4 regions of the Paenarthrobacter sp. UW852 genome follow, and region 1 is predicted to be linked to each of the others. Evidence: riboswitches for the same ligand, from Rfam matches in the RefSeq annotation. Region 1 holds a riboswitch; each other region holds the start of a gene.
The links. Region 1 has a riboswitch for S-adenosylmethionine ahead of NEK97_RS08565 (DUF1737 domain-containing protein). Riboswitches for the same ligand answer to the same signal wherever they lie in the genome.
Positions count from the first base shown of each region.

Region 2: it holds a riboswitch for S-adenosylmethionine, as region 1 does, so the genes downstream of both, NEK97_RS05260 (hypothetical protein) here and NEK97_RS08565 (DUF1737 domain-containing protein) in region 1, are expected to answer to the same signal.
Region 3: it holds a riboswitch for S-adenosylmethionine, as region 1 does, so the genes downstream of both, NEK97_RS07395 (aminotransferase class V-fold PLP-dependent enzyme) here and NEK97_RS08565 (DUF1737 domain-containing protein) in region 1, are expected to answer to the same signal.
Region 4: it holds a riboswitch for S-adenosylmethionine, as region 1 does, so the genes downstream of both, NEK97_RS03470 (homoserine O-acetyltransferase) here and NEK97_RS08565 (DUF1737 domain-containing protein) in region 1, are expected to answer to the same signal.

Region 1 is NZ_JAMSGY010000004.1:89,402-96,715, reverse strand. It holds gene NEK97_RS08590 (amino acid permease) at 1-647, shown strand, start outside; gene NEK97_RS08585 (carboxymuconolactone decarboxylase family protein) at 969-1,451, shown strand; gene NEK97_RS08580 (PLP-dependent cysteine synthase family protein) at 1,700-2,773, opposite strand; gene NEK97_RS08575 (aromatic amino acid ammonia-lyase) at 2,767-4,332, opposite strand; gene NEK97_RS08570 (NtaA/DmoA family FMN-dependent monooxygenase) at 4,332-5,660, opposite strand; SAM riboswitch class IV at 5,826-5,939, shown strand; gene NEK97_RS08565 (DUF1737 domain-containing protein) at 5,953-6,216, shown strand; gene NEK97_RS08560 (rhodanese-like domain-containing protein) at 6,213-6,623, shown strand; gene NEK97_RS08555 (O-succinylhomoserine sulfhydrylase) at 6,624-7,314, shown strand, end outside.
Region 2 is NZ_JAMSGY010000002.1:457,713-465,026, reverse strand. It holds gene NEK97_RS05285 (LOG family protein) at 1-932, shown strand, start outside; gene NEK97_RS05280 (matrixin family metalloprotease) at 942-1,814, opposite strand; gene NEK97_RS05275 (matrixin family metalloprotease) at 1,997-2,890, opposite strand; gene NEK97_RS05270 (VIT1/CCC1 transporter family protein) at 2,975-4,147, opposite strand; gene NEK97_RS05265 (hypothetical protein) at 4,374-4,565, shown strand; gene NEK97_RS05260 (hypothetical protein) at 4,562-4,918, opposite strand; SAM riboswitch class IV at 4,935-5,054, opposite strand; gene NEK97_RS05255 (sodium:solute symporter) at 5,281-6,822, opposite strand; gene NEK97_RS05250 (helix-turn-helix domain-containing protein) at 7,090-7,314, shown strand, end outside.
Region 3 is NZ_JAMSGY010000003.1:256,498-263,811, forward strand. It holds gene NEK97_RS07370 (sigma-70 family RNA polymerase sigma factor) at 1-362, opposite strand, end outside; gene NEK97_RS07375 (DoxX family membrane protein) at 543-1,058, shown strand; gene aroA (3-phosphoshikimate 1-carboxyvinyltransferase) at 1,065-2,435, shown strand; gene NEK97_RS07385 (ribosome small subunit-dependent GTPase A) at 2,438-3,553, shown strand; gene hisN (histidinol-phosphatase) at 3,608-4,420, shown strand; SAM riboswitch class IV at 4,604-4,717, shown strand; gene NEK97_RS07395 (aminotransferase class V-fold PLP-dependent enzyme) at 4,751-6,157, shown strand; gene NEK97_RS07400 (class I SAM-dependent methyltransferase) at 6,278-7,066, shown strand; gene NEK97_RS07405 (metal-dependent transcriptional regulator) at 7,076-7,314, shown strand, end outside.
Region 4 is NZ_JAMSGY010000002.1:50,342-57,655, reverse strand. It holds gene NEK97_RS03505 (hexose kinase) at 1-167, shown strand, start outside; gene NEK97_RS03500 (class II fructose-bisphosphate aldolase) at 149-1,003, shown strand; gene NEK97_RS03495 (DeoR/GlpR family DNA-binding transcription regulator) at 1,028-1,819, shown strand; gene NEK97_RS03490 (histidine phosphatase family protein) at 1,829-2,485, opposite strand; gene NEK97_RS03485 (CPBP family intramembrane glutamic endopeptidase) at 2,572-3,345, shown strand; gene NEK97_RS03480 (VOC family protein) at 3,429-4,067, opposite strand; gene NEK97_RS03475 (bifunctional o-acetylhomoserine/o-acetylserine sulfhydrylase) at 4,273-5,613, shown strand; SAM riboswitch class IV at 5,787-5,903, shown strand; gene NEK97_RS03470 (homoserine O-acetyltransferase) at 5,919-7,046, shown strand; gene NEK97_RS03465 (winged helix DNA-binding domain-containing protein) at 7,078-7,314, opposite strand, start outside.

The DNA of each region.
Region 1 (7,314 bases):
TTGTCGGCGCAATCGTGGTCATCGCGGCCACCATCCCGTACGAGCAGGTCAGCGTGGATGAGAGCCCGTTCGTCACCGTCTTCTCCATGCTCGGGATCCCCTTCGCCGCGGACATCATGAACTTCGTGATCATCACGGCGCTGCTCTCGGCCGGTAACTGCGGGCTCTTCTCTTGTGCCCGCATGCTGTTCTCGCTGGCAGACGAAGGCCACGCACCCAAGGCCTTCAAGAAGCTGACCAAACGCGGCATCCCCATGATCGCCCTGTGTGTCAGCATGCTTGGCGGCCTGGCTTCGCTGATCAGCAGCGTTGTGGCGCCTTCCACTGTCTACCTCGTGTTGGTGTCCGTGGCCGGCTTCGCGACGGTGGGTGTCTGGATGTCGATCGTCGCTTCACACTTCATCTACCGCCGGACCTTCGTGAAGAACGGAGGGGACCTCTCAACGCTCCCCTACAAGGCCCCGCTGTTCCCCTTGGTCCCGATCCTGGCCTTCGCCTTATGCCTGGTGTCGCTGATCGGCATAGCCTTTGATCCCAACCAGGTCGCCGCGCTGTTGTTCGGTGTTCCGTTTGTTGGAGCCTGCTACGCGTTCTTCTACTTCAAGTACGGACGACGGCGGTCGCTCAAGAAGGTTGCCGGCGCTTAGGCCCGGAGCTTCCCGACCTCGCGTGACGAAGGACCAGCCCCTGGACAACCTGAACGGTTTCCCAGGGGCTGGTCCCGTCTGACGCTCACTCACATCCCACCCCCATCACCCCAACGCTCACTCACACCCCACCCCCATCACCCCGACCCTCACTCACATCCCACCCCCATCACCCCAACGCTCACTCACACCCCACCCCCATCACCCCAACGCTCACTCACATCCCACCCCCATCAACCCAACCCTCACTCACAACCCACCGCCTTCACCCGAACGCTCACTCACTTCGTGGGCCCGCGTGCGTTGCGTTAGGCTCCAACCATGCCCGAACAGGAAACAAAACCACGTCTTTCCGGCTATCTGGATAAGCAGCAGCCCGACCTCTACGCCACGCTGAGCCACTATTCCCAACAGCTCGTCAATGAAGCTGATCGGCTGGGCGTTCCGCGCCGGACCCTGGAGCTCATTAACTACCTTTCCTCACAGATCAACGGCTGCGCATTCTGCCTCGATCTTCACCATCGCCGGGCGCTGAAGTACGGCGAAACAGAACAGCGGCTTTCTTTGGTGGCCGTTTACCAGGAAGTCCAGTTGTTCGAAGCAGCTGAAGTGGTAGCCATGGAGATCGCAGAACAGATCACGCGTATGAGCAGCTCGAGGCCCAGTCCTGAACTCTTCGAACAGGCGCGCCAGCACTATAGCGACGAACAGATCAGCGTCCTCTGCATGGCAGCAATCGGGATCAACGCCTTCAATCGACTGTCGATTCTGAGCGAGCACCCCGTCCGCGCGGCCAAGAAGTAGACACCCGGAACATGAGAGAGCGTCCAGCCCAAACGGGCTGAACATGAGAGAGCGTCACCCCCCAAACGGGCGGAACGTGAGAGAGCGTCACCCCCAAACAGCCGGAACGTGAGAGAGCGTCACCCCCAAACGGGCGGAACGTGAGAGAGCGTCACCCCCAAACGGCCGGAACGTGAGCGAGCGCCCAGCCCAAACACCCGGAACGTGAGAGAGCGTCCGGCCCAAACGGGCGGAACGTGAGAGAGCGTCTACTCGCGGGGGTTGCGGGCGTCGGGAACGTCGGCGGCGAGGCGGATGCCGTGCTCAGCCAGCCACACCGGATTGAAAGCCTTGCTCAGGTAGTTGGTGCCGGCGTCGGGGGCTATGGCTACCACCACCGAACCGTGCGGCGCAGCGCGGGCCACCCGGAGGGCTGCAGCCACCGCAAGCCCGGACGACGGCCCCAGGGCGAGCCCCTCTTCGTCCAGGAGCCGGTGCACGGTGGTGTAGACCTCGTCGTTGGGTATCCGGAGGAAACGGTCCACGATCCCACGGTTGAATGCCTTGGGCCACTCGGGTTCGGGCCACGAGTTGCCCACGCCATCCACCAGGATTTCGCCGGGGTGGCCGCCACTGTACGCGGATCCGTAGGGGTCTGCACCCACGACTTCCAGGTGGCCGCCCGGGCGTGAAGCTGCCACCTGCTCCTTCAGGAACCGCCCGTTGCCGCTGATGGTCCCTCCGGTCCCGATGCTTGCCACGAAATGTGTGATCAGGCCACCCGTCTGTTCCCAGATTTCAGGACCCGTGTTCTCATAATGCGCGGCGGGATTGGCTGGGTTGTCGAACTGCATCGGCCGCCAGGCGCCGGGCGTCTCTGCGGTGATGCGGGCTGCCACGGCACGGGCATTCTCCGGCGATTCGGAGGGGGCGTTCCAGTCGGTGAGGATCACACGCGCGCCGTAGTTGTGCAGTGCGGCGAGCTTCTCCTGCGAGATGGTGTCACCGGTGATGACAATAACAGGGTGGCCGGTGAGGTGCCCGATCAGGGCCAGCCCGATCCCGGTGTTTCCCGAGGTGCTCTCCACGATCGTGGCGCCCGGTTTTAACTCCCCGGAGCGTTCGGCGGCACGGACCATGCTCAACGCCGTGCGGTCCTTAATGGAGCCGCCGGGATTCTCGGATTCGAGTTTGATGTGGACGGCGCTGCCCAACCCACGGCTCAGGGCCTCTAGTTTCACCAGCGGGGTGTTTCCCACCTTCTCCAGGACTGAAGCATCCAGCACGTCCGGTGTTGGACCGGCTGAATGCGCGCCGTGTTTGCGGATATCGGTGTTCACCATGGTTCCCCTCCTTCGGGCCCGATGACGTGGTGCACGAGATCGCGCAGTTCCGTCCGCGCCCGCTCCACCAGGTCCGGCGCGGACGGACGGTCCGCCAGCACATCGGCCAAGCGACCGACGACGGCGCCCGTCCCCTTACCGAGCGGCTGCGCAGCCCCTGCCTCGAGCAGCAGGTAGGACGCTGTGAGGGCCTCAATCGTCAACAGCTTCTCCAAGGCCACCACCGACTTTTCGAGTTGTTGCAACGCGAGCGGGGCCAGTGTGGAGTGGTCTTCGACGTCGGCGGACAGGGTTGGTGCTCCAAGGGTCGCCGGCGCGGCGAGGAATTTGAGTTCAGCGAGGAGCCCCGCTGCGGAGTACCAGAGCAGTCCCGGCAATTCTTCCTGCGCAAGGCCCGACCCGTTGGCGGCCGCGGCCAGGTGTTTGGCCCGGATGGCTCGCTGCGGCGGGTACAACTTGGCGATGCGCCGCTCGCTGGAGATGCCCACATGGGCCAAAGCGAGCCGCAACACTTCAAAGGACAGCGCCAACTGGGTGGGCTGGAAATTCCCGCCAGACACCACCTGCCCGGACCCGACATCCACCAACGGGTTATCACCGCGACCGTTGAGTTCCACCTCCAGCGCCTCACCCAGATCCGACACCAAGGACCGGAATGCCCCGTGTGTCTGCGGTGCGGCCCGGAAGGAGAGGGCGTCCTGAACCGAAACCTCAGCCCGGACATCCTCCAGCCAGCCGCCGCTCAAAAGTCGACGAACAGCAGCGGCCGAGTCCCGCTGCCCGTTCACTGCCTTGGCTGCCTGGATCGCCGGCGAAAACGGGCTGAGGTTCCCGCCGCCGTCGTACCTTGCGATGGTTTCAAGGGACAAGGAAAGCGCGACGTCGGCAAGTTCGGCCAGGTGCCGCAGTCGCCTAAGGACCAGGGCACCGACGCCCACGGAGTAGGAGTTCGCGCTCACCAGTGACAGGGCCTCACCGGCTGCGAGAGTGAGGGGCTGCAGCCCGGCATCGGCGAGCGCTTTGGCCCCCGGGACCAAAGTGCCGTGGGCATCGAACGCTTCACCTTCGCCGAGGGCCACAGCCGCGACGGCGGCGAGTTGGGTGAGGTCCGATGAGCCCACTGAGCCTTCGGAAGGGATGGCGGGGTGGACGCCGTGGTTCAGAAGTTCGGCATAGAAACGGGCAGTCTCGGGACGCACTCCTGAGCCACCGCGGCTGAATCCCACAAGGCGGGCAAGAATGACGGCCCGGGCGGCGGCGCGGTCCAGATATTGGCCCACGCCGCTGTTGTGATACCGGACAACCTGAACCTGATAGCTGAGGATCGACTTGTCCTCCACAACGGTGTCACGACCGGATCCCAGCAGGGTATTGAGCCCGTAGACCCGCTGGCCGGACGCCGCGGCCTGCTCCAGGATCTCCCGGGATCGGCCGATCAAAGTCAACGCATCATGGTTGAGTTTCACGTGAAACGAGTCGTCGCTGGCTGCCAGGGCCAAGCGTTCAGCGCGTATCGGGGCCGTTCCTATCACCAGGGTCCCTGCATCATCGGACGTCATCAGAAGTCCAGGAGGTTCTGCCGGAATCCGCCGTTGCCGTAACTCTTCCTCAACAGCCCCCGCCGGCGCAGCTCAGGGGTGAGTTTGTCCAGCACTCCGTGCACCGTCACGGGATCAACGAAGCCGGAGAAAAGGAACCCGTCGCCGCCCACCGCGGAGCCGGTTTCTTCGAGGTAGTCGGCGATTTCGCCCACCGTACCGATGATCGAGTCCCCTGCCCCACCGCTGCGGGCTTGCAGGATCTGGCGAAGCGTGGAACCTGGCGGCGCTGCTTTGGCGAAGTGCTCCAAGGTTCCTTGGTTGCTGTTGGTAGTCAGCTCGGGCAACGGGGCATCGAGGTCGAACTGCTTGAAGTCGATCACGGAGAGGTAGGAGATGGAGTTGAGCTGGCTGTCGATGTCGCGTTGGGTGAGCTCACGCCGCTGGGCACGCAGTTCCTCGGCTTCGGCAGCGGAACCGACCACCGTGGGCTTGAGGACAAACAAGACCTTCACGTCATCAGGGTTCCTGCCGGCCTTCGCAGCCTCGGCGCGGATCGAGTCCCGGTACGCTTTCATCCCGTCCACACCACGTGCCAGGGCGATCGCCACATCGGCATGTCCGCCGGCAAACGCCTTGCCGCGTGGTGAAGCCCCCGCCTGAACCAACACGGGCTCCTCCGGCAGGGGCGCCGTGTTCAGGGGGCCCCGGACCTTGAAGAAGTCGCCTTCATGGTTGATCGGGTGAACTTTGGTGTGGTCGGCGAATACCCCGGCGGAAACGTCCTCCATCACGGCGCCTGGTTCCCAACTCCGCCAAAGCCGCCTCACGACGTCGACGAATTCCTCCGCCTTCTCGTACCGCAGGTCATGTTCAATCTGCTGGTCCAGTCCGTAGTTTTGCGCCGCGAGGTCGCTGCCGGACGTCACCACGTTCCAGCCAAGCTGACCCTCTGAGAAGTGCTGCAAGGTGGCCAGCAGCCGGGCGGCGGTGAAGGGCGGATAGAAGGAAGCGCTGACCGTGGGCACAATCCCCAGGTGCTCGGTGGCGGAGAGCAGGTAGGGAACCAACGCGAGGGGGTCGTGCTTGGGTGCGAAGGATGCATGCGCCAGGGACACCTCGGCCGTACCGCCGTAGGTATCAGGAACGGTAAGCGAGTCCTCGATGATGAACAGGTCGAGCCCGGACCGCTCGAAGGCGCGCACGGCCTCTTGGTACAGGGCCGGCTTCTTCCAGTCATAGCCCAGCCCGTAGCCGGGCGTCCCCCAACCCTGAACTCCGAATCCGTGGCCCACGAACCATCCAAAATGCAGCATGGGCTTGAGTGTAGGACTGCTCTGTTCGTTCACCGCGACCTGGTTTCTTGCGAAGTTACAGGGGGACGTACTGCGTCAATTATGCTCCCGGGACGTCATAAATGGGCCCTGCCACAGCACCCTCCGGTTACGCAACATGACGGCGGGCAAACCTCCGCCACATGCAGCCCAGGCGCCCTGAATGCTACGTTTTTCTTGAGTAATGAGTACCAGCGCGAAGCCCTGACTTGCTGGTCGGCAACCCTCTCTCCGGCGGGGTGCCTCAGGTGACTACTCGGCGTATCGGACAAATTCGAACTGCAAGCGTGACTGAGGAGCACCAGCAATGCCTGAACCCACTGAAGAAAAACTTTCTTACCGCCTGATCACAGGCCCGGACACCCGCGATTTCTGCGAGCGGATCAGCTCCGCACTCGCCGAGGGCTATGTGCTCCATGGCAGCCCGGCAGCCACCTTTAACGGCACGGACGTCATCGTCGCCCAGGCAATCGTGCTTCCCGCAGCGATCGCCCACGCAGACGCCGCCGTGGCCGACGCCGTGGACCAGCTTGAAAATGACGACGACGAAGCATTCGAGGGCCACGCATGAGCTACGCAGGCGACCTGACCCCGCAGGACGCGTGGGCCAAACTTGAGGCGGGTGCCATCCTGGTGGATGTCCGTACCGAGGGCGAATGGGCCCACATCGGTATCCCGGACACCAAAGCTACGGACAACGATCCCCTGTTCATCCAGTGGAACCTTGCCGGCGGCATCCCCAACTCCCGCTTCATCGAGGACCTACGGCAGCAAGCGCCCGAAGACGACGGCGTGGAGCTCGTCTTCCTGTGCCGCTCCGGCCAGCGTTCAATCGCAGCAGCCATCGCCGCAACCCAGGCAGGCTTCACCGCGTACAACGTCCTTGAGGGCTTTGAAGGCGAGCCTGACCGTTATGGCGAGCGCACTGTAAATGGCTGGAAAAACCGTGGCCTTCCGACGAACCTGGGGACCGACTAAGTGACTTTCAATCCTGACGCCGCTGGCTGGAATCCTGATACCCAGGCCGTCCGTGGCGGTCTTGACCGCACCAACTTCCAGGAAACGTCCGAGGCCGTCTTCCTGAACTCTGGCTTCGTCTACGAATCGGCTGCCGCTGCCGAACGTGCCTTCACCGGTGAGGACGAGCGATTCGTCTACTCCCGTTACGGCAACCCCTCCGTGGCCACCTTCCAGGAACGGCTCCGCCTGCTGGAAGGCACCGAGGCTTGCTTTGCGACGGCGTCCGGCATGTCTGCGGTATTCACCGCCTTGGGTGCCCTGCTGGCTGCCGGTGACCGCGTAGTCGCCGCCCGCTCCCTGTTCGGGTCCTGCTTCGTGATCCTCAACGAAATTCTTCCGCGCTGGGGCGTGGAGACAGTATTCGTTGATGGACCCGACCTGGACCAGTGGCGTGAAGCCCTGTCCAAGCCCACCACGGCCGTGTTTTTCGAATCTCCGTCCAACCCCATGCAGGAGATCGTCGACATCGCCGCCGTCAGCGAGCTGGCGCATGCCGCCGGCGCGACCGTCGTCGTCGACAATGTCTTTGCCACTCCACTGCTGCAGCGCTGTGGTGAGCTGGGCGCCGACGTGATCGTGTATTCCGGCACCAAGCACATCGACGGCCAGGGCCGCGTTCTTGGCGGCGCCATCCTGGGCACCAAGGAGT
Region 2 (7,314 bases), on a different contig from region 1:
TGGAAGAGAGCCTCCGACGCCGCGGGGCGCTCATCTTTCCCAAGATGCAGGGAATCCCGTTCGACCCCTACCGGGGGAGCCTCTACTCGGCCGACGAGCTCTACCATGACATTTCCGCCACAGAGTACGAGGCCACCCTGGATGCCAGGATTTACCAGTGGAGCATCCTGCCCGGGCAGCGGAAGAGCCTGGATGCCACCCTTGCTGCCGCCCTGCACGACCATGCGATCGGTGATGCCCTGGACGAACTGTTGGATCAAGGCGCCCTGTCAGACCGCAAACTGGTGGGAGTCATGGGTGGGCATGCCGCCCAGCGCGGGACCCGCGAATTCGCCGACGCTGCCCGGTTGGGACGGCTCCTGGCCAAAGCCGGCTTCGCCGTCGCCACCGGCGGTGGTCCCGGTGCCATGGAAGCGGCCAACATGGGCGCCTACTTGAGCGGACTGCCCGACGCCGATACCGCAGCCGCGCTTGACACGCTCGCCCAGGTACCCGGGTTCAGGCCGTCCGTGACAGCGTGGGCGCGCCAGGCGGCAGCCGTCGTTCAACAGCATCCGCGAGGCACTCCGACGCTTGGCATCCCCACGTGGTTCTACGGACACGAACCTCCCAACCTGTTCGCCACCCACATCGCCAAATACTTCGCCAACGCCGTCCGCGAAGCCATCCTGCTGGAACTGTGCAATGGCGGGATCGTCTTCCTGCCGGGGGCGGCCGGAACTGTGCAGGAGATCTTCCAGGATGCGTGCGAAAACTACTATGGCGCGCCCGAAACCATCACGCCCATGGTGCTGGTGGGACGCGACCACTGGGAGCGGACCTTCCCGGCCTGGCCAATGCTTCAAAGCCTGGCCGCCGGAAAGCCCATGGAAGGCCGGATCTTCCTGGTGGACAGCGTGGAGGAAGCGCTCGCGGTTGTGACCGGGCACTGAGGAAGCTGCTCAGAAGTCCTTGCTGCAGGCGCCTGAGCCAAGTTGGGCCAGCCCGGTAAGGTCGCCGGCTGCGTACTCCCGAACCCAGGATGCTTCGTCGAACATGAGTTGGCGCGGGTCGCTGACGTGGTCCAGTCCCACAAGATGCCCCAGTTCGTGCATGATGACAGCCACGCCTATTTCCTGGCCGTGGGGAGTGTCGATGATCCCGGCGAACTGGGGAGCGTCCAGGGAGAGCGTGCCGGTGACGTACGCCTTGTAGCCGTTGCTCAGGCCAATGGAGGAGCTTCCGCCAAGGCCCACGGTCTGTCCGGCCAGGCGGGGGACCTGCTCCGGTGTGCTCCACGCGATCAGCACCGGCGCCCAACGGTCTCCGTACCTCGCGGGCTGGTACCCGGACCTGTTGGTGGAAGGAACCTCGGAGCTGGGACCGTCGTAGATAAATTTCAGTCCGGTAGCGAGGCTCACCTGCCGGATGGCTTCCTCCACCATGGCCTGCCAGGAAGCCGGCGCAAGATCGGAGTTGACCACGTAGTGGATGGGCCGGCAGGGCGAATAGGCCAGCGGGGTCCCGTCCTCCTTGACGGCCAGGAACTTGTACGAGGAGCTGGTCTTCTTCAACGGCGCAGGTTTGCCAAGGGGTGCGTCGGCTTCCTCGAGTCCGGGTGGAGGATCCTGGCGCTGCCCAAAGGGCACCACCCCGGGCCGTGGTGGTTGGCCTTGGACAAGGGGCGAGCCGGTGACGAGTTGTTGGAGTTCGCCGCTGAAGTAGGCGCCCGCGCAGACGAGTCCGAGGATGCCGAAGAAGAACAGGATGGCGGCGATGCTGCTGTGCTTGATGGGCGGCCTGACAGGCGGATCTTCGGGCGGACGCGCAACCACTGGGAGGAAATTCGGCCGGGGAGGATCATGGTCTGGCCACTTGGACGACCCAAAAGGTTCCATGGAACCCCCTGACGTAGCGGCCGCGACGGGTGGTGGGGGCGCCGCCGTCGACCGTAACCGTCAGCATAAGTCCGGCGACGCCGCGAGTCCATGGCGCGACTGCTGGAAAGCGAAGCTTGTCAGATGTCCTTGCGGCAGGGTGCCGATGCCAGCAGGTGCAAGCCGTTCAGGTCGCCGGCGGCAAGCCCGTCCGGTGCCCCGATTTCCGGGTACATGAGTTGGATGGGATCGTCCACGTGGTCCAAGCCCATGACATGCCCCAGCTCGTGTTGCATGACCGCCAGCACGTAGTCCGCGCCTCCGCTGGACATCAGCTCTGTCACCTGTGGGGTGTCCAGCTCCAAGCTGCCGGTGATGTAGCTTTTGGGGCCGTTGTTGAGGGAGTACATGGTGCTGCCGCCAGTACCGATCACTTTGTCGGCCAGGGCCGGTGCGACCTCCGGCGTCGTCCAGGAAATCAGGAGCGGAGCCCACCGGTCTCCGTATTTGGCGGGTTGGTAGGGTTCGCGGCGCTCAACCGGCAGCTCGTCGGTGGTGCCGTCGTTGACGAACTGGATGCCGGACGCAGCAGAAATGTTCGCGATGGCGGTGGTCAGCAGCGCGTCGGATCCTTCCGGTGCGGTTGCGTTGTTGACGACGTAATGCAGCGGCCGGCAGGGCGAGTACCCTACGGGAGTGCCGTCGTCGTTGGTCGCCAGGAACTTGTAGGAATCGTTGGTGGTTCCGGGCGCCGGCGGTGAGGCCAGCGGGGCGTCTGCTTCCTCAAGCCCCGGCGGCGGTGCGTCAACGGGGCGGGCGGCTTTCCCTTGCCCCTGGCTCCCTTGCTGCGGCGTGCCGGGCACACCCGCCCCGGGAAAGAGCGCTGTAATGCGGGGGTCGCCGTGCAGGTAACCGCTGACCAGGACGGCAATGACGGCCGCGACGACGGCCAGGAGGACACCGCGGAGAACACGCAAAGCAGTTCCCGTGCGCCGGTGCCTGGGCACACGCACTTCTTCCCGCTCCGGGTCCACGGCTCTCCATTCCTCACGCCCTGGTCACGCGGGGCAGCGCGGAGGACGAACCAACAGTACGGGCTGCGGCCGGAGCCGTCCAACTCAGACGATCGCTGCGCCGAAGAGCAATCCCAGTCCGTACGTGGCGGCTGCCGCTCCCAGGCCGATCGCAAGCTGCCGCAGGCCGCGGCTGAGGGGCGATGTACCGGACAGAAGGCCGACGACGGCGCCGGTCGCCAACAGCGCGATGCCCACCAGGACACCGGCCACCATGAGCGCCGCGACACCGGTCATGCCGAACAGGAACGGCAGGATGGGGATGATGGCGCCCGAGGCGAAGAAGCAGAAGCTGGACAACGCTGCGCCCCAGGCTGAGCCCACGGATTCGTGCTCGTCCTCGGCCGGCTTCTCGGGCTGCAGGGAAAGGCTGGGATCGCAATCGCAGCTGAACAATCCCATGCGTTCGGCGGCCCGGTGCTCGGCCGCTTCCTGGGTCATGCCGCGGGCCAGATACACCAGAACCAGTTCGTTGTGCTCAATGTCCAGGGACGGCGCAGCGGTAAGCGTGGCCTGCGTGGGGAGGGTGGCGTTGAGCAGTTCCCGTTGTGAGCGCACGGAGACGTATTCTCCTGCGCCCATGGAAAGGGCTCCGGCCAGCAAACCCGCCACGCCGCTCATCAACACCACCGGGCTGGGCACTCCGGTGGCGGCCATACCCATGACCAGGGAAAGGTTACTGACCAGGCCGTCGTTCGCGCCAAAGACTGCGGCGCGGAAGGTGCCGGACAACCTGTTCCGGCCACGGGTTGCGAGCCCGCGGACCACTTCTTCATGGATCTGCTCATCGGCCACCATGGCTGGCGTTGCGGCCGGCTCGGTGCCGTAGGGGGAGCGGCCTTCGGCCCGCTGCGCCAAAGCGAGCACGAACACCGATCCGAAGTTGCGGGCCAGGAAGCCCAGGAACTGGCTGCGGCCGGACGCCGCCTTGGGCATTCCTGCGTGCTCCCCGAGGAGCTTGAGCCAGTGGGCTTCGTGCCTGCCTTCGGCCTCGGCCAAGGCCAGGAGGATCTGGCGTTCTTCGCCGTCCCGGCGTTGGGCGAGTTCCCGGTATACGGCGGCTTCGGCCCGCTCGTCCGCCAGGTACTGACGCCAACGCCTGATGTCCGAGGACGTCGGCGCGGTTTGTGGTGCTTCGGCCTCTTGCGGGGCTTCGGTTTCGTTGATGGGGTCCGGAACGGGGCTCGACGGACCGTGGGATTCCTGGTGCTGTTGCACTTTTTCTCCTGTGCTGGGTGGGGTAGTTGCGGCCCCATTGCACGCCCCACACTACCGGTTATTCTCGGGGATTTTTGGCTGGTATTCCTCAACCGGAATGTTCGGTGCACCGTAATTTCGGCCCCTTGACCGGTCCGTGGGCCGGTGCTCAGATGGAATGACAGGGGCGGGGTCTCCCGCGCAAGGTCATCGGGTCGTTCGCGGCCCAAGGGACGGAGGTTGCATCATGAACACCACCGAATCACACGCCAATTACCCGGAGCGGGCAACTGTGGAGTCCGACCCGGCCTACGACTACGCGGAGGACCAGGAAGTGGACGAGCCCTGGGTGGAGGAAGTGGACGCACCGGAGGATGACGAACGGGTGGTCCCGATCGATGAAACAGACGACTTCCGGGAGGAAGACGAAGAGGATTAGGCAGCTTGCTCCGGGAAGGTAAAGTGCCTCGGCAGCCCCATGGGCTTCCCGACGGCGGCAACGGTCACCGTCAGAGTCCCTGACGCAGCGCACCATTGGGTGGGGCGGACGGCCTGCGCAAGCGCCCGGGCGATCAACCGCGGATCGGGGTGCCGGACCGTCACGCTCTTCGCTCCGGTCGCTATGGTGACGATCCCCAGGAAGAGGTCGACGGCGGGGATCACCGTAACCTTGCTGGCTGCGGGTTCGGCGGGGGTGCCGGTTTTTTGCGAGTCGGGTTTCTTCGCGCCGGTAGTTTGGGCGCCGGGTGCCGGCGACGTGGGGGCTTGGCTGCTGTCGGCGTGGTACGGCAAGGTACTTCTCCTTGGGGGAGTGCTCTTGCCCGCTCGGTTGTCTTGGGTCCGGGGCGGGCCGCTTCCTCATCCGAACCACCCGTGAACATGGGGTTGGTGTGTGGCCAGTCGGAGCTTGGCACCACATCTCTTGAAGCTGGCACAACACTACCGCACGCGGCGCTCTCGTTGTGGGGCTCGCTCTCTTTCTGGGGCGCTCTCTCGTTGTGGGGCCTGCTCTGCAGCGTTGGATGGAGTTAGAGCCCGCAGAGCAGGCCCCACAACGAGTACTTTCTGGGGGTACAGCAAAACGGCGACGCTGCCCCGTGAGGGGAGCGCCGCCGTCGGGCGTTGCTTTGTGTCGCTTGTCCTGCGTGTTCGGGTCAGTAGGCCTTATTGGAGCTGACCGGGTGTGCTTCGACCGGCAGTTCCTCGGAGATCGCACCTGCCACGCGCTTGTCCCAGGCGGCCCGGACTGCGGGGTCGGTGCGCGGCGTCAGGAGCGAGATGACCACGTAAACGAGGAATGAGGCCGCCAGGCCGTAGTAGATGGGTTCGTTCGCGTAGACGCCGTCTTCGCTGGGGATGACTCCCACGGCGAACATGATCAGCAGGGCCAGGGTCAGCACCGAGCCGACTGCCATGGACCATGCAGCCGCGATGCCTGTGCCGCGCTTCCACACCAGGCCGCCGAGGATCGCGACCAGGAGTCCGCCTACCAGGATGTCGTAGGCGATGGTGAGGGCCACCACCACGTCCTGCGCGGCCATGGAAATCAGGACCGCAACGATGCCCAGGCCAAGGACCCAGTATCGGTTTGCCTTGACGTCGTGCTCGGGGTTTTCGGTGTCGTCAGTGTTGATGGTCTTGCCGAACCAGCTGGCCACGAACGGGACGACGTCGGCGCGCGCAACCGTTGCGGCGGCGATCAGGGCGCCGGAGGCGGTGGACATCATGGCGGCGACAGCCGCTGCCATGACCAAGCCACCGATGCCCACGGGGAGGATGTGGGTTGCTACCTCTGCGTACACCACGTCCTTGCCGAGGTTTGCGACGTCGATATCCGGCAAGGCCACGCGGGCTGCCAGGCCGATCAAGGCACCTGCGATGCCGTAGAGGATGCAGTAGACACCGGCCGTGGCGCCGCCCCAGCGGGCAACGGTGGGGGTCTTGGCGGTGAAGACGCGCTGCCAGATGTCCTGGCCGATCAGGAGGCCCAGCGTGTAAACAACGAAGTACGTGATGATCGTCTGGGTACCGATGCCGTCGATCTGGAAGAAGCTGTCCTTGAGGCGCCCACGGATGCCGTCCATGCCGCCCGCAGCGTTCATGACGAACGGCAGCATCAGGAAGAAGATGCCCACGGTCTTGATGATGAACTGCACCTGGTCAGCCAGGGTGATGGACCACATGCCGCCAATGGTTGAGTAGACCAGCACGATTGCCCCGCCAACGGCGATTGCCAGCCAGCGTTCCCAATCGAAGAGCACCACGAAGATGGTGGCGTAGGCGCCAGTGGACGTGGCGCACAGCATCAGGGTGTACGCGAGCATCACGATGCCGGATGTCTGCGTGGCCTTGCTGCCGTAGCGGAGGCTGAGCATCTGGGAGACGGTGTAGATCTTCAGGCGCTGGATGGTGCCGGCGAAGAGCAGGCTCAGCAGCAGCACACCGGCGCCGATGGCCACCACGAGCCACATACCGGAAATGCCGAACTTGTAGCCCAGGCCGACGCCGCCGACGGTGGATGCGCCACCGAGGACCACCGCGGCCATGGTGCCTGTGTAGAGGAAGGGGCCAAGGCGGCGGCCGGCCACCAGGAAGTCGCTGTTGTTCTTGGTGCGGGACTTGCCCCACCAGCCGAACGCCAGCATGGCGAGCAGGTACACCACCACGATTGCGATGTTTATAGCCGAAGATTCCATGAACGGTCCTTGGAGCTGATGCACGGAGGTTGGGGATTTCGACGATACTCCTGCGAAGGGTCGAAGTCTCCGTGCTGACGATTGGAGATTGGGGAGGGTGTTGTATGCCTCACAGACAACACTTGTTGCCTCAGAGGATATGTTGTGATGGGAGTAACAGTCAAGATGCTTAAGTCATGCTTCGGCCGTTTCTGGTCCTCCTTTTGCGCGCTCCGGCTACTATTGCTCCAATGACAGGGCCACATGACAGGCCTGAAAGGTTCGTGAATGAAGGCTCTCCCCGTTGAACCAAGCAACGTTCCAGTTGCCATCGGTTCCAGAATCCGCGCAGCCCGGCAGGCGCAACGACTCACCATCGAGCAGGTGGCAGACGCTACCGGTCTGACCAAAGGGTTCCTCAGCCGCGTGGAGCGGGACCTGACATCGCCGTCGGTCGCGTCGCTTGTCACGCTGTGCCAGGTTCTGTCCGTCTCCGTGGGGGACTTGTTCGCC
Region 3 (7,314 bases), on a different contig from region 1:
TTGGTCCCGGGCTTGTACTGGTGGAAGGCGGAAAAGGCCTTGGTGTAGGCCTCCTGGACCAGGTCTTCCGCGTCCGAAGGGTTCCGCGCCATCCTCATCGCTGCCGAGTACAGCTGGTCCACATACTGCATGGCGTCGCGCTCGAATCGGGCACGCCGCTGCTCGGACGTCTCAGAGGAGACGTCGACGGCGGCCGTCGCCTCCGCAGTGCCCTCTGCGGACGATTCGGCTGCTTCATACATGGCCGCTGCGGCCGGTTCAATGGTGCTCATCGTTGCCAAGTCTACTGTCAGCTTGGGTGAAACCAGCTGTGAACCGTACCCCGGCTCTGACAGGACCGCCCGGTCCTTAACCAAAGTCAAAAAACCAACTCCGTTCAGCGAAGCGGCAACACCATGCCGCGGTCCGGTCTCCACCGCACCTGTTGTTCACAACGGCCGCCGCTGGGTAAATATTCCGCAAAGGTGCAAGACTAGAGCAGACTGCACCCCGTGAACACAACACTCATCCAATAGTGTGGCAAGCCATCCAGGAGGCAAGACATGTCTGTTATCCGTTTTCTCGCGCGTCCCATGCTCGCGTCCAGCTTCGTCGTCGCAGGTCTGGAAAAGCTACGGAACGCGGACGACACCGCGAAGCAACTCTCGCCTGTACTGCGCCGCGCATCGGAGTCCCTGCCCTTCAAGGCAGACGAGAAGACCCTTGCCCGTGTTATCGGCGGCGCCCAGCTGGGCGCCGGGACATTGCTCGGCCTGGGCAAGCTCTCCCGTTTCGCCGCAACCGTGCTGGTTGTGACGTCCGCCCTTAACTCCTATGTGGAGTGGCGCTCAGCCGATATCAGCACCAAGGAAGGCCGGATTGCCCGCAAGGCACGGCTCCTCAAGAACATTTCCCTCACGGGAGGCGTCCTGCTTGCTTCCGTTGACACCGAGGGCCGGCCAAGCATCGCATGGCGGGCCGAGCACCTCGCGGCCGACGCCAGGAAGGTCACCGGCAAGCAGATCAAGCGCGCCGACAAAGCAGTTCGCAAGGCCGTAGACAACGCAGTTGGAGCATAAGGAAGCATGACAGGCACCACCCCCGCCAACACCGACCCAGCAGCTACCGAAACCTCGCTTCCGCTATGGTCCGCCCCGTACGCCCAAGGCCCTGTGGATGCGACGGTGACGGTCCCGGGTTCGAAGTCGTTGACCAACCGGTACCTGGTGCTTGCAGCTTTGGCGGATGGGCCGTCACGCCTGCGGGCTCCCCTGCATTCCCGCGACTCTGCCCTCATGATCCAGGCCCTTCGGCAGCTCGGCGCCACGGTCACTGAAGAACCCGGCGACGGCGACTACGGACCCGACCTCCTGATCACGCCGCTGGATCCCCTGGCTACAAGCGCAGAAACCGCCATCGATTGCGGGCTGGCTGGAACTGTGATGCGTTTTGTTCCGCCGCTCGCGGCGTTGCGCCGCGGGGCTACCGTGTTCGACGGCGATCCGCATGCGCGCAACCGACCCATGGGCACCATCATCGAGGCCTTGGTGGCGCTGGGGGTTCCTGTCGCCGCTGAAGGCGGCAGGACGCCGTCGGCCCTTCCGTTCACGGTGGAAGGCACCGGGGAGGTGCGCGGGGGGCACTTGGTGATCGATGCCAGCGCTTCGTCGCAGTTCGTCTCTGCCTTGCTGCTGGTGGGTGCGCGTTTCACCGAGGGCCTGCACCTGGAGCATGTAGGCAAGCCCGTTCCGAGCCTTGACCACATCTCGATGACGGTGGCGACCCTCCGCAGCGTCGGGGTCTCGGTGGACGATTCGGTGCCGAACCACTGGCGGGTATCCCCCGGTCCCATCAGCGCCTTTGACCAACGGATTGAGCAGGACCTCTCCAACGCCGGCCCCTTCCTGGCAGCTGCGCTGGCTACCAAGGGAACAGTCCGCATCCCCAACTGGCCATCCGGCACCACGCAGGTGGGCGACATGTGGCGGAGCATCCTCGCCACCATGGGAGCGGAAGTCACTCTTCAGGACGGGACGCTGACCGTTACCGGTGGTCAGGAGATCAAGGGCGCGGACTTCGACGAAACCAGCGAACTCGCACCCACCGTTGCCGCGCTCTGCGCACTTGCAGCCGGCCCTTCGCGTCTCACGGGCATTGCCCACCTACGTGGCCACGAAACTGATCGGCTCGCGGCCCTGGTGGCCGAGATCAACAGGCTGGGTGGTGACGCTGAGGAAACGGCTGACGGCTTGGTTATCCGGCCGGCTGCCCTGCATTCCGGGATCGTGCACAGCTACGCGGACCACCGCATGGCCACAGCGGGTGCCATCCTTGGCCTCGCCGTCGAAGGGGTCAAGGTCGAAGACATCGCCACGACGTCTAAGACCATGCCGGAGTTCCCGGACATGTGGGTTCGGATGCTCGGGACTGCCGGCGCGGAAGAGGCCGGCAACTGACCATGGCCCGCGACGCACGCTCCTGGGACGAGTCCGATGTCCGTATCCGTCCCAACAAAAAAGGGTCACGCCCCAGGACCAAGGACCGCCCAAGCCACGATGACGCCGTCATTGGGCGCATCATCACCGTAGACCGGGGACGGTACCGGGCAATTGTCGGGGAAGACACCGACAACGAGCGCCTGGTCATCGCAGCACGGGCCCGTGAACTGCGGCGTAACCCCGTGGTCCCGGGTGACTTCGTCGCCCTGGTCGGAGATGTCTCCGGAGACCCGGATACCCTCGCCCGCCTGGTCCGGGTGGAGGAGCGCAGGACGCTCCTGCGCCGCAGTGCTGACGACACCGATCCGATCGAACGTGTCGTCGTGGCCAATGCCGATCAACTCGTGGTGGTGGTGGCGGCCGCGAACCCCGAGCCCCGGACCGGATTCATCGACCGCGCCCTGGTGGCCGCGTATGACGCCGGCATCGAGCCGCTGCTGCTCATCACCAAGGCGGACGTCAAGGACCCGGCGGAACTGCTGGCGAACTACCTCAGCCTGGACTTCCCCGTAATCATCAGCCGGACCGCCGATTCAGGGGCCGGCGGCATTGACGCGCGTTCCGACGACGGCCTGTCCGCCCGCCTCGACCGGGATGCCGTCGCGCAGCTCCGCTCCCACCTCGGCGGAAAAGTAACTGTCATGCTCGGCCACTCCGGTGTGGGCAAGTCCACCATGGTCAACGCCCTGACGGGAGCCGAACGCGCCACTGGCGGCGTAAACGCGGTGACGGGCCGCGGCAGGCACACCTCCTCGTCGGCCCTGGCCCTTAAACTCGATGACGCCCCCACGGGAAGCTGGATCATCGATACTCCCGGCATCCGCTCCTTCGGTTTGGCCCATGTGGACCCGGACCGGATCCTGCGTTCCTTCCCCGATTTGGAGCCCGGCACGGATGGCTGCGAGCGCGGCTGCAAACACGACGCAACCGCCATCAATTGCGGACTGGATGCGTGGGTCAACGAAGGCCATGCCGGACCGTCAGGCGTCGCCCGCCTTGCCTCACTGCGTCGCTTGCTTGGGGCTGATCCCCGGCTCGAAGCGAAAGAGGCCAAGGAATTGGGCACGGTCAACTGATCGTGGCGGCTTCACGTCCCCACTGCGGCCAGTGATTCAGGATAGTTTGGTGGCATGACCCATCCCGTTTCCACCTACAACGATGACTTGCGTCTCGCCCACGTCCTCGCAGACTCAGTAGATGCCCAGACCATGGATCGCTTCAAAGCGCTGGACCTGCAGATCGAAACCAAGCCGGACCTCACACCCGTCACAGATGCGGACAAGGCCGCGGAGGAAGCGATTCGCGGCCAGCTGTCCCGTTCCCGCCCCCGCGACGCCGTCTTGGGCGAGGAATTCGGCAGCAGCGGACACGGCTCGCGTCGTTGGATCATCGATCCCATCGATGGCACCAAGAATTTTGTTCGCGGTGTTCCGGTATGGGCAACGTTGATTGCGCTGGTCGATGAAGGCGAACCGGTTGTTGGCGTAGTGAGCGCCCCGGCTCTGGGCAAGCGGTGGTGGGCAGCCAAGGACATGGGCGCTTACATGGGCCGTTCGCTCGCCTCCGCCACACGCCTGAAGGTTTCCAACGTCTCCCGGTTGGCGGACGCGTCGATGTCGTACTCGAGCCTTTCCGGCTGGAAGGAACGCGGCAACCTCGACGAATTCATGGGACTCACAGAGGACATCTGGCGTACTCGCGCCTACGGGGATTTCTGGTCCTATTGCCTGGTCGCCGAAGGCGCCGTGGATATCGCCTGCGAACCTGAGCTGAATCTCTACGACATGGCTGCCTTGGTGCCCATCGTCACGGAAGCCGGCGGACGCTTCACGTCGCTGGAGGGCGAAGACGGACCGTTCGGCGGTAACGCGTTGGCCACCAACTCGATATTGCATTCGGAGGTCCTCAAGCGCCTCAACCCTGGGCTGGACGACCTCCTCTAGCTCCGGTTGCGGCACGGCCCGCATCGAACCATCACGAAATTTTCGACGGCGGACGACCCCTTTTGGGGCCGTCCGCCGTTTTATCTTCGCCCAATGACGACTTTTTCGTTCCACGTAACAATGCGCTTAACAATGTCCACCGGCTTTGGAGTGGCTGATGGGTATGCCCTAACCTTTTTTACAGGTCACGAGTGCCAGCGCTAAACCCCGGTTTGCTGGCCGGCAACCCTCCATTCGCGGTGGGGTGCCCCGGGTGACGACCCGGCCGGTCCGGAACGGATACGGCAAGCGCGGATCCCCCATGCGGGGGTCCCTCTTAAGTGAGGTCCCATGAGCACCGTTACGTTCAACGCCAACACCATTCCGTCGTTTGCTGAGGCAAGCGCAGTGCCGGTTGCTGCTGCACGTCCGCTGGCCGCTGTCACGGGCGCGGAGTTGCAGGCGCCCCTGATCCAAGGCGGCCATGTCCGTTATGCCAACCTCGACTACGGCGCATCGGCACCTGCCCTGACCATCGTCTCGGCGCACCTCAACGAGGTCTTGCCTTACTACGCCAGCGTTCACCGCGGTGCGGGTTTTGCTTCGCAGATCAGCACCTCTGTCTACGAAAATTCCCGGAACATCGTGCGTGAATTCGTGGGCGGCCGGGCTGATGACTCCGTGATTTTCACCCGCAACACCACTGACTCCCTGAACTTGCTGGCCGGATGCCTCCCCGTGGTTGATGGCCAGGTCGCTGGCGAGGTCCTGTACCTGGACATCGAACACCACGCCAACCTGCTGCCTTGGCAGGGTGTGCCCCACCGAAGCGTCGTTGCAGCACCAACCCTGGCCGCCACGTTGGATAAACTCCGCGATGAACTCGCCCAAGGCGGCGTGAGCCTGCTGGCGGTCACAGGCGCTTCGAACGTCACCGGTGAAATCCTCCCCATCGCCGAACTGGCTTCCCTTGCCCACGGGTTCGGCGCACGGATCGTGGTGGACGCCGCCCAACTTGCACCCCACCGCCGCATCAACATCGCAGAAGCGGACATCGACTACCTGGTCTTCTCCGGCCACAAGCTCTACGCTCCGTTCGGCGCTGGAGTGGTGGTGGGGCGCCCTGACTGGCTCGACGCCGGCGTCCCCCACCTGGCTGGCGGCGGAGCCGTCCGTGAAGCCCGGTTGGACTCGGTCAGCTGGGCTACCGGACCGGCCCGCCATGAGGGCGGTTCTCCCAACGTCCTGGGAGCGGCAACCCTGGCCCGCGCCACCCAGGTGTTGGCCGGCCTGGATGAGCAGGAATGGCATGACCATGAAGCGGCCATACGTTCCTACCTTGTTGAAGGCCTGGAAGCGATTGAGGGCGTCTCTGTCCACAAGATCTTCAGCGATTCCGTAGACACCATTGGTGTGGTCAACTTCTCCGTGGAAGGCTTCGACGCCGGTTTGGTCGCCGCCTACCTCGCGGCGGAACACGGTGTCGGCCTTCGGGATGGCCGGTTCTGCGCCCACCCGCTGCTCAAGCGCCTGGGATTGCCGTCAGGTTCGCTGCGGGCAAGCTTCGGCGTCGGCTCCCGGTTGGAGGACGCCACCAGGTTGCTGGCAGGCATCGAGGAACTCAAGCGCAACGGACTTGGCTGGGACTACGTAGTGGACGAAGGCCGCTGGGTGCCCGCGAACGACCACCGCAGCTACCCTGAATGGGCACCCAATACTCCGGGCACGGCAGGCGCAGCGCCCTGCACTGTGGACTAGGAATCCGCGCACCAAAGGGTTCCACGGCTGCGGTAAATTCGTAGGGTACCTTTTGGCAACCCTGTGAAGGAGCTCCGCGTGTCCACGCCGTCCCCCGGAGCCGCGAGTCATCCGGCGGTCATTCCCGGACCAGCAGGACCACGCGGTCCCAAGCTCCACGCCACCCGCAGGCACGAACTGGGCCAAAGCTTCCAGGACGGCGGGGAACATTATGACCGCGTGCGCCCCGGATACCCCATGGACTCCCTGGAATGGATCCTGCCCCAAGGGGCCCTGACAGCGGCCGACATCGGGGCGGGCACCGGCAAGTTCACGTCGCTTCTCCTCCAGCGGGACCTGGAGGTTGCCGCCGTCGATCCTTCACCGGACATGCTGGAACAACTGCGCAAAAGCTATCCGCAGGTCAACGCACTGGTGGGAACAGCCGAGGCAACAGGGCTGACGGACTCAGCATTCGACGTCGTCAGCGTTGCGCAGGCATGGCACTGGTGCGACCCCCTCCCCGCCAGCACGGAGATCGCCAGGATCCTCAGGCCCGGCGGAACGATGGGCTTGGTGTGGAACCAGCTGGACACGTCCATTCCCTGGGTCCACAGGCTGTCCCGGATCATGCACGCAGGAGATGTCCACAAGCCGGGATTCCGGCCAGTTATCGGTCCGGAGTTCCATGGCCTGGAACGCCACCTGACCACATGGGAGGATCCCCTGACTCCGGAGGACATCATGGAGTTGGCGAAGTCGCGCAGTTACTACCTCCGTGCCGGCGAGGCCACCCGGGCGAAAGTCATGGATAACCTCCAGTGGTACCTCCACGAACATCTTGGACATGCTGCGGGCGAAACAGTGCCCGTGCCCTACGTGACGCAAACGTGGCGTGCACTCAAGGTCCAGGGTGCGCCGCCACGGTAGGCTTGGTGTGTGAAGACCAGTACGCCCTCCTCCTCGATCGAGGACTACGTCAAGGTCATCTACTCCTATACGGAGTGGCAGGACAAGCCGATCACGTCCTCCCAGCTCGCCCAAAGGCTGGGCGTGGCCAACTCCTCCGTCTCGGAAATGGTCCGCAAGCTCAAAGACCAGGGCTTGGTTGACCACCAGCCCTACAGCGCCATTCGACTGACCGCTGAAGGCATGCGGCTGGCCTTGTCCATGGTGCG
Region 4 (7,314 bases), on a different contig from region 1:
CGGCCGCCGTCGCACTCGCCGAAGGCGTCACTGAACCACGCGAAATCCTTCGCCGGGCCACAGCCTGGTCCGCCGCGGCGGTTCTCATGCCCGCAGCGGGCGAAATCTCGCCGCGCTACCAGGAACTTCAAGACCAACTGATCGTGACATGGAAGGAGACCCAGTGACCCTGGTCAACACACGGGAGCTGATGGACTCAGCCGCAGCCAGCGGCACGGGCCAAGGCGCATTCAACATCATCCACATCGAGACAGCCGAGGGCCTGGTCGCCGGCGCGGAGGCGGCGGGGGTCCCGCTCATCCTGCAGATTTCCGAAAACTGCGCGAAGTATCACGGCGGCCTGGAACCCATCGCGACAGCGGCCCTTGCAATCGCCCGTTCTGCTGCCGTTCCCGTCGCCCTCCACCTGGACCATGCCGAGTCCGAGGACCTCGCGCTCGCCGCGGTCGATCTTGGCTTCGGTTCGGTGATGTACGACGGCGCGCACCTTCCGTATGAGTGGAATGTCGAAGTTACCCAGCGCGTTGCCACATACGCCCACGCAAAGGGCGTCTACGTTGAGGCCGAGCTCGGGAAAGTCGGGGGCAAGGACGGAGCCCACGCGCCAGGCGTCCGGACCGACCCTGCAGAAGCCCATGCATTCGTTGAAGCTACTGGTGTGGATGCCCTGGCAGTGGCTGTCGGCTCGTCCCATGCCATGACCGAACGCAGCGCCGCCTTGGACCTGCACCTGATCTCCCGGTTGAAGTCAGCGGTAGGCAAGCCATTGGTCCTCCATGGCTCCTCCGGCGTCACAGACGAGGTGCTCGTAGCTGCTATCGCCGCGGGTATGACTAAAATCAACGTATCCACACATTTGAACGGGTTCTTTACCCGCGCCGTCCGTGAGTACCTCGATGCCAACCCTGCAGTGGTGGATTCCCGGAAGTACATCAAGGCCGGCCGGGATGCCCTGGTGCTGGAGTCCGCACGTATGCTGACGCTGTTCGCCAAAGCGAAATAGCAAGGAACCCGCGAAAGGCTCGTCATGACCCGCACCGATCGGCTGACCGCCATCCTCGATCTCCTGGCCGAGTCCGGCCATGTGGAAGTCGAGGACATCGTGACGCGTTTGGGCGTGTCGCCTGCAACGGCCCGGCGGGATCTCGACAGCCTCGCCAAGCAGCGGCTGCTCAGCCGAACCAGGGGAGGCGCCACCACCGGGTCCGTTGCCTACGACCTCCCCGGGCGGTACAACCGGGACGATCATGCCGAAGCCAAGCAGGAAATCGCGTTGGCCGCGTCGTCGTTGATCCGCCCCGGAGCCGTGATCGGCCTCAGCGGTGGAACCACCAACACGGCCCTGGCCCAGCTTCTCTCCACCCGCGAGGACCTGAACGCGCCGTCAAACAGGCCTACGTTGACCGTCGTGACCAACGCCATCAACATCGCCTCCCAACTGGCAGTCCGGCCCAACATCAAGATCATGGTGACCGGCGGGATCCTGAATCCCCGTTCCTACGAACTCGTGGGCCCCTACACGGATGTCATCATGCAAAAGGTGGCGTTGGACATCGCCTTCATCGGCGTCAACGGCGTGGATCCGGACCTCGGCCCTACCATCACCGATGAAGGCGAAGCCATGGTCAACACAGTGATGGCACGCCGGGCCACGGAGTCCTACGTCGTGGCCGACTCCTCCAAAGTGGGCCGGCGCTCTTTCGCGGCCATGTCCGGCTACGACTTCCGGCACCTCATCACCGACTCGGGCATCAGCGCCGAGGACAAAGCTGCGTTTGAGGCCAAGGGCACCGAGGTCATCGTTGCCCCTGCCGGCTAGGGTCTGCTGCTAGAACCGCATCCTTGGCGCGTGCAGCACAGAGTCGTCCACGTCCCTGGGCACCCACTGGGTGAACGGCAGGTCCAAACTGTACTGGTCGTCGTCGTTCTTGATCAGCGTGCGTAACTCGGCGTTCTCCGGGTTGTTCAGCGACTCGAAGTACTCCACCGTCCAGTGGAACCAGCGCATGCAAAACAGGCGCATTGTCAGGCCGTGCGTCACGAGCAGCGTGTTCGGTGCATAGGTGGGCTTCTGCCAATGGCGGTACAGCGTTTCCATGAACGAGGACACGCGGTCGTACACGTCCGAGCCTGACTCGCCCTCGCGGAAGCGATAGAAGAAATGGCCGTAGAGGTTGCGGAGCTCTTTTTGGTCCTCGATGTCTCCGGCTATCTGGAAGTTGGCCCAGTCCTGTTCGCGCAGCCGGGGCTCCTCGACCACCCGCTCCACCAGCGGGCCAAGGTTCATGGCTTCAAGAGTCTGATAGGCGCGCAGGTACGGTGAAACGTAGACGCAGACCTGCTCGCCGTCGAGCTTCCGGCGAAGGTCCTCACCGGCGATCCGTGCCTCCTCCAGACCTTGGTCCGTCAGGGGGATCCGATAGTCCGGCACACGGTTGTAGATGGACGTGTCGGCATTCGCGGCGGACTGGCCGTGCCGAATCATGAAAATTCTCCCAGGGGCACCCATCCCACCAAGCATAGGGCGGCGGTTCCCGGCAAAGTGGCAGGAACTGCAGGCAAGATAGGTACATGTTCCTTGCCTCCCAACGCCGGCTGCGCGCCGAAGTGCTGATTGTGCTTGGTCTTTCCCTGGGGCAGTCGGCCGTCTATTCGGTGGTGCAGCTGCTGGACAAGATGACCCGGGCGCCGTTGGCGGATGCGACCTCGACCTTGAACAGGTCCCAAAGCACCCGCGAATACTTCGACCTCACGTACCAGTTGCTGGACATCGTGTTTGCCTTGGTGCCTGTGGCTCTGGTGTTCTACTTCCTGTCCACGCATGTCCAGGCAAACCGGAATGGCGACAACGGATCAGCGTTCGCCCGGCTGGGGTTCAATTTCGCCCGGCCCGGCAAGGACCTGCTCCACGGCCTGGGACTGGCAGCAGCCATCGGTATTCCTTCGTTGGGCCTTTACGCGGCAGGAAGGGCACTGGGCATCACCACGGCGATTGTGCCAAGTGGCCTGGACGCGTACTGGTGGACGGTGCCTGTGCTGATCCTGTCCGCGATCCGGCACGGGATCGTGGAGGAAGTGATCGTGGTCGGTTACCTGATGGACCGCTTCGGTAAATTCGGGTGGAGCACGCCGGTGGCCATCGCTGTCAGCGCAGTCCTGCGCGGGAGTTACCACCTTTACCAGGGCTTTGGGCCCTTCATTGGCAACGTCGTGATGGGCCTGCTCTTCGCCTGGATCTACACGAAGACCAAGCGGGTGATGCCCTTGGTCATCGCCCACGCGTTGCTGGACATTGTAGCGTTCGTTGGGTTCAGCCTCTTCGGGAAGGCAGTGGGGCTGGGGTAGGCGGCCGTTAAAAATATCCGGCCGCCATCGGTGGGTGACGTCATTGGCACCCGCTGATGGCGGCCGAAGCTTTTGTGGAACGGTCAGATGGTAACGGCCCCGGAGGCTGTTTCGAAGGTCACAGCCATGATGCCCGGAGTACCCCGCGGTGCGATCCACTGGACGGCTACGTCCTCCAGCGGCTTTTCCACGGGTTCGCCCAACCACTCGGTCACACGTTCCGCCGAGCCCGCAATGGTGAGGCTGGACATCTTCACGTCACTTTCGTAGACCTTTGAAGGATGCAGGGTGGGGTCGCCCTCCCACTTGAGGAGGTAAGGGACCTGGGGATCGGCAATCAGGCCAAGGATGCCGATCTGCTGCCACACCAGCTCGCGGCCGTCAGGGAACTTGCGGTTACCGGGTACGGCGGCGCGGCCGAGGCGCTCCTCGAAGGGGGCGAGGTCGTCAACGGCGACGCACCAGCCCATCCAGCCGCCACCGGCAGCCGAGCGTGCACGCACTGCCTGGCCAAAGGGGGCCTTGTCGGAAGCCGGGTGGTCCAGGACCTCCACGACTTCCAGGTACTTGTTATCCGCGAGGGGAATGATCATGTTCCGGGTTCCGAAGCGCGGGTGCACTCCGCCCCGGACTGCGTCCACTCCCAATGCCGCGGAAATTCGTTCGGTAGTGGCCAAAAGGCCATCTCGTTCACAGGCGTAAGAGACGTGATCCATGCGCATGGCATCATCTTGGCACTTTGTGATCGGCGTCTCAGCTAAGCCAAGCCTTACCAACATGGGATGTTATTGCACAAGGGTGCAACAGTGTCACAAACGTACGCCGGGGGACCGAATCATTCCACCGGCGTCACAAAGCTGTCCAAGGCCCGCAGGGTATTCCTAGACTGGCCCCAGTTCACACCACTCCATCAATTCCGTTGAAACCATGTGCCACGAACAGGAGAACTCCATGTCCCAAGGATGGTCTTTCGAAACCCGCCAGATCCATGCAGGTCAAGAGCCCGACGCCGCCACCGGTGCTCGTTCGCTGCCGATCTACCAGACCACGTCCTTCGTGTTCCCCAGCGCCGAAAGCGCAGCCAACCGCTTCGCACTGGCTGAGCTCGCGCCGATCTACACCCGCATCGGAAACCCCACCCAGGATGCCGTTGAACAGCGGATCGCCAGCCTTGAAGGGGGCCTCGGCGCGCTCCTGCTCAGCTCCGGACAAGCGGCGGAGACCTTCGCCATCCTGAACATCGCCGAGGCAGGTGACCACGTTGTGGCCAGCCCCAGCCTCTACGGCGGGACCTACAACCTGCTCGCGCATACCCTGAAGAAGTTCGGTATTTCGGTTACCTTCGTCGCAGACCCGGACAACCTGGACCAGTGGCGTGACGCCGTGCAGCCGAACACCAAACTCTTCTTCGGCGAAGTGGTGTCCAATCCGCGCCAGGACGTCCTGGACATCGAAGGTATCGCAGGGGTCGCGCACCAGGCCGGGGTGCCTCTCATTGTCGACAACACCCTGTCCACTCCCTACCTGATCCGTCCCATCGAATGGGGCGCCGACATCGTGGTGCACTCCGCCACCAAGTACCTCGGCGGACACGGCTCGGCAATTGCCGGCGTGATCGTGGATTCGGGGAACTTCGACTTCGGCAAGGACCCCGAGCGGTTCCCGGGCTTCAACACCCCCGATCCCAGCTACAACGGCCTGGTCTATGCCCGCGACCTCGGCAAGGACGGGGCGCTCGGCGCAAACCTCTCCTACATCCTCAAGGCCCGCGTCCAGTTGCTCCGGGACCTGGGCTCCGCCGTCGCGCCTTTCAATGCCTTCCTGATCGCCCAGGGGCTGGAAACCTTGAGCCTTCGCGTGGAACGCCACGTCGCCAACGCCACCAAAGTGGCGGAATGGCTTGAAGCGCACGACGACGTCGAATCGGTCGCCTACGCGGGTCTGCCGTCCAGCCCGTGGTACCAGCGCGGCAAGAAGTATGGCCCCAACGGCACCGGCGCCATCGTCGCGTTCAACATCAAGGGCGGCGTCGAAGCCGGCAAGCGCTTCGTGGACGGGCTGGAGCTTCACTCACACGTGGCAAACATCGGTGATGTGCGTTCGCTGGTCATCCACCCGGCCTCCACCACGCACAGCCAGTTGACCGCAGAGCAGCAGGAGATCGCCGGCGTCAAACCAGGCCTGGTGCGCCTGTCTGTTGGCATCGAGCACGTGGACGACATCATCGCCGACCTCGAAGCAGGCTTCAGGGCGGCCAAGGGAGCTTAGTGGCCCGCCTGATCCAGTAACGAACACCTTCTGTGCAGCGCCGCCCCGCGCCGTCGAATATTCGAAGGGCGGCGCTCCACAGCGCCCATTCGCGAACGATGTGACCCGAAACCGTCACAGTGTTGTCACATTCTTCGCCAGAGCTGCCCTGTTTTTCCTACACTCTTTCTATAGGTCACGAGTGCCAGCATGTAGCCCCGGCTTGCTGGCCGGCAACCCTCCTCCGCGGTGGGGTGCCCCGGGTGAAGACCTGGCCCGTTCGCGCGCAAGGCGACGGGCAAGCGCGAGGAATAGGTGTCAAAGGAATGACCATCACTGCAACAGCCATACCCACAGCCGAAGAAGCGGACGGCACGGTTAAGTACGCCAGCATCGGTTCGCTCGAACTCGAGGCCGGTGGTTTCCTTCCGGACGTTGTCCTGGCCTATGAAACGTGGGGCCGGCTCAATGCGGATGCCTCCAACGCCGTGCTCATCGAGCATGCGCTCACGGGCAGCACGCATGTGGCTCGCGGAGCAACCGACGAGGAAGGATGGTGGGAACAACTCGTCGGACCTGGCGCCACCATCGATACCACCAAGTACTTCGTGGTCTCCATCAACATCGTGGGCGGCTGTTACGGAAGCACGGGCCCGTCCACCGAAGCGCCGGACGGCCAGCCCTGGGGATCCCGGTTCCCCCTGATCACGCTGCGCGACAGCACGGTGGCTGAAGCGCGACTCGCGGACACCTTGGGGATCAAGGCCTGGCATGCCGTACTGGGCGGATCCATGGGAGGTGCCAGGGCCCTGGAATGGGCCGTGACATTTCCCGAACGGGTTGAACGGTGCGCTGTGATCTCGGTCGGCGCCTACAGCACGGCCGAGCAGATTGCGTTCGCGCAGGCCCAGACCCTTGCCATCCGGCAGGACCCGAACTTCAACAACGGCGACTACTACGGCGGCCCAGCCCCCGAAGAGGGCCTGGCGTTGGCACGCCGGATTGCGCACATCACCTACCGCTCGGCCCTGGAACTGGATTACCGGTTTGGACGTCAGCCGCAGCCCCAGGAAACGCCGCTTGCTGCCGCCGTCCTCGCGGAGCGGGGCCGATACCAGGTGGAGAGCTACCTGGACCACCAAGGGAACAAGCTTGTCCGCCGCTTTGACGCGAACAGCTACGTTGCCATCACAGAAGCCCTGATGTCCCACGACGTGACCAGGGGGCGTGGCTCACTCCAAGACGCACTGTCCCGGACCACTGCGCAGTTCTTCGTTGCGGCGGTGGACAGTGACAGGCTTTACTTCCCCGCACAATCGCGGGAATTGGCGGCCGCGCTTCCCGGGAACGTACCGGTCCACGTCATCGAAGCCCCGATTGGCCACGACGGCTTCCTGACCGAAATCGGTCAACTTTCCGCGCAACTCCACCAGGCCTTCTTTTCCCAGTCCTAAAGCAGTGACTTCCCAGCTTAGCCTTGACGTCTCATGCCCTTTTGGTCGGGAGGCCCAGGAAACTTCCATAGCGGGCCACCTCGGCGTCCAGTGCGATGTCTTCATCCGGAGTCGTGGGCCGGTTCATCCTGATGTCGAGTTCGCAGACGCCGTTGGTGAATGCGTGCCGCCACCACCCTGCCAGGCGCCCGTCCACCAGGACAACGTGCAGCGGGCTGTTGTCCTCGGGGAAGTACGGTGCCTTTCCGCCGAGAAAGTGCCGGGACTG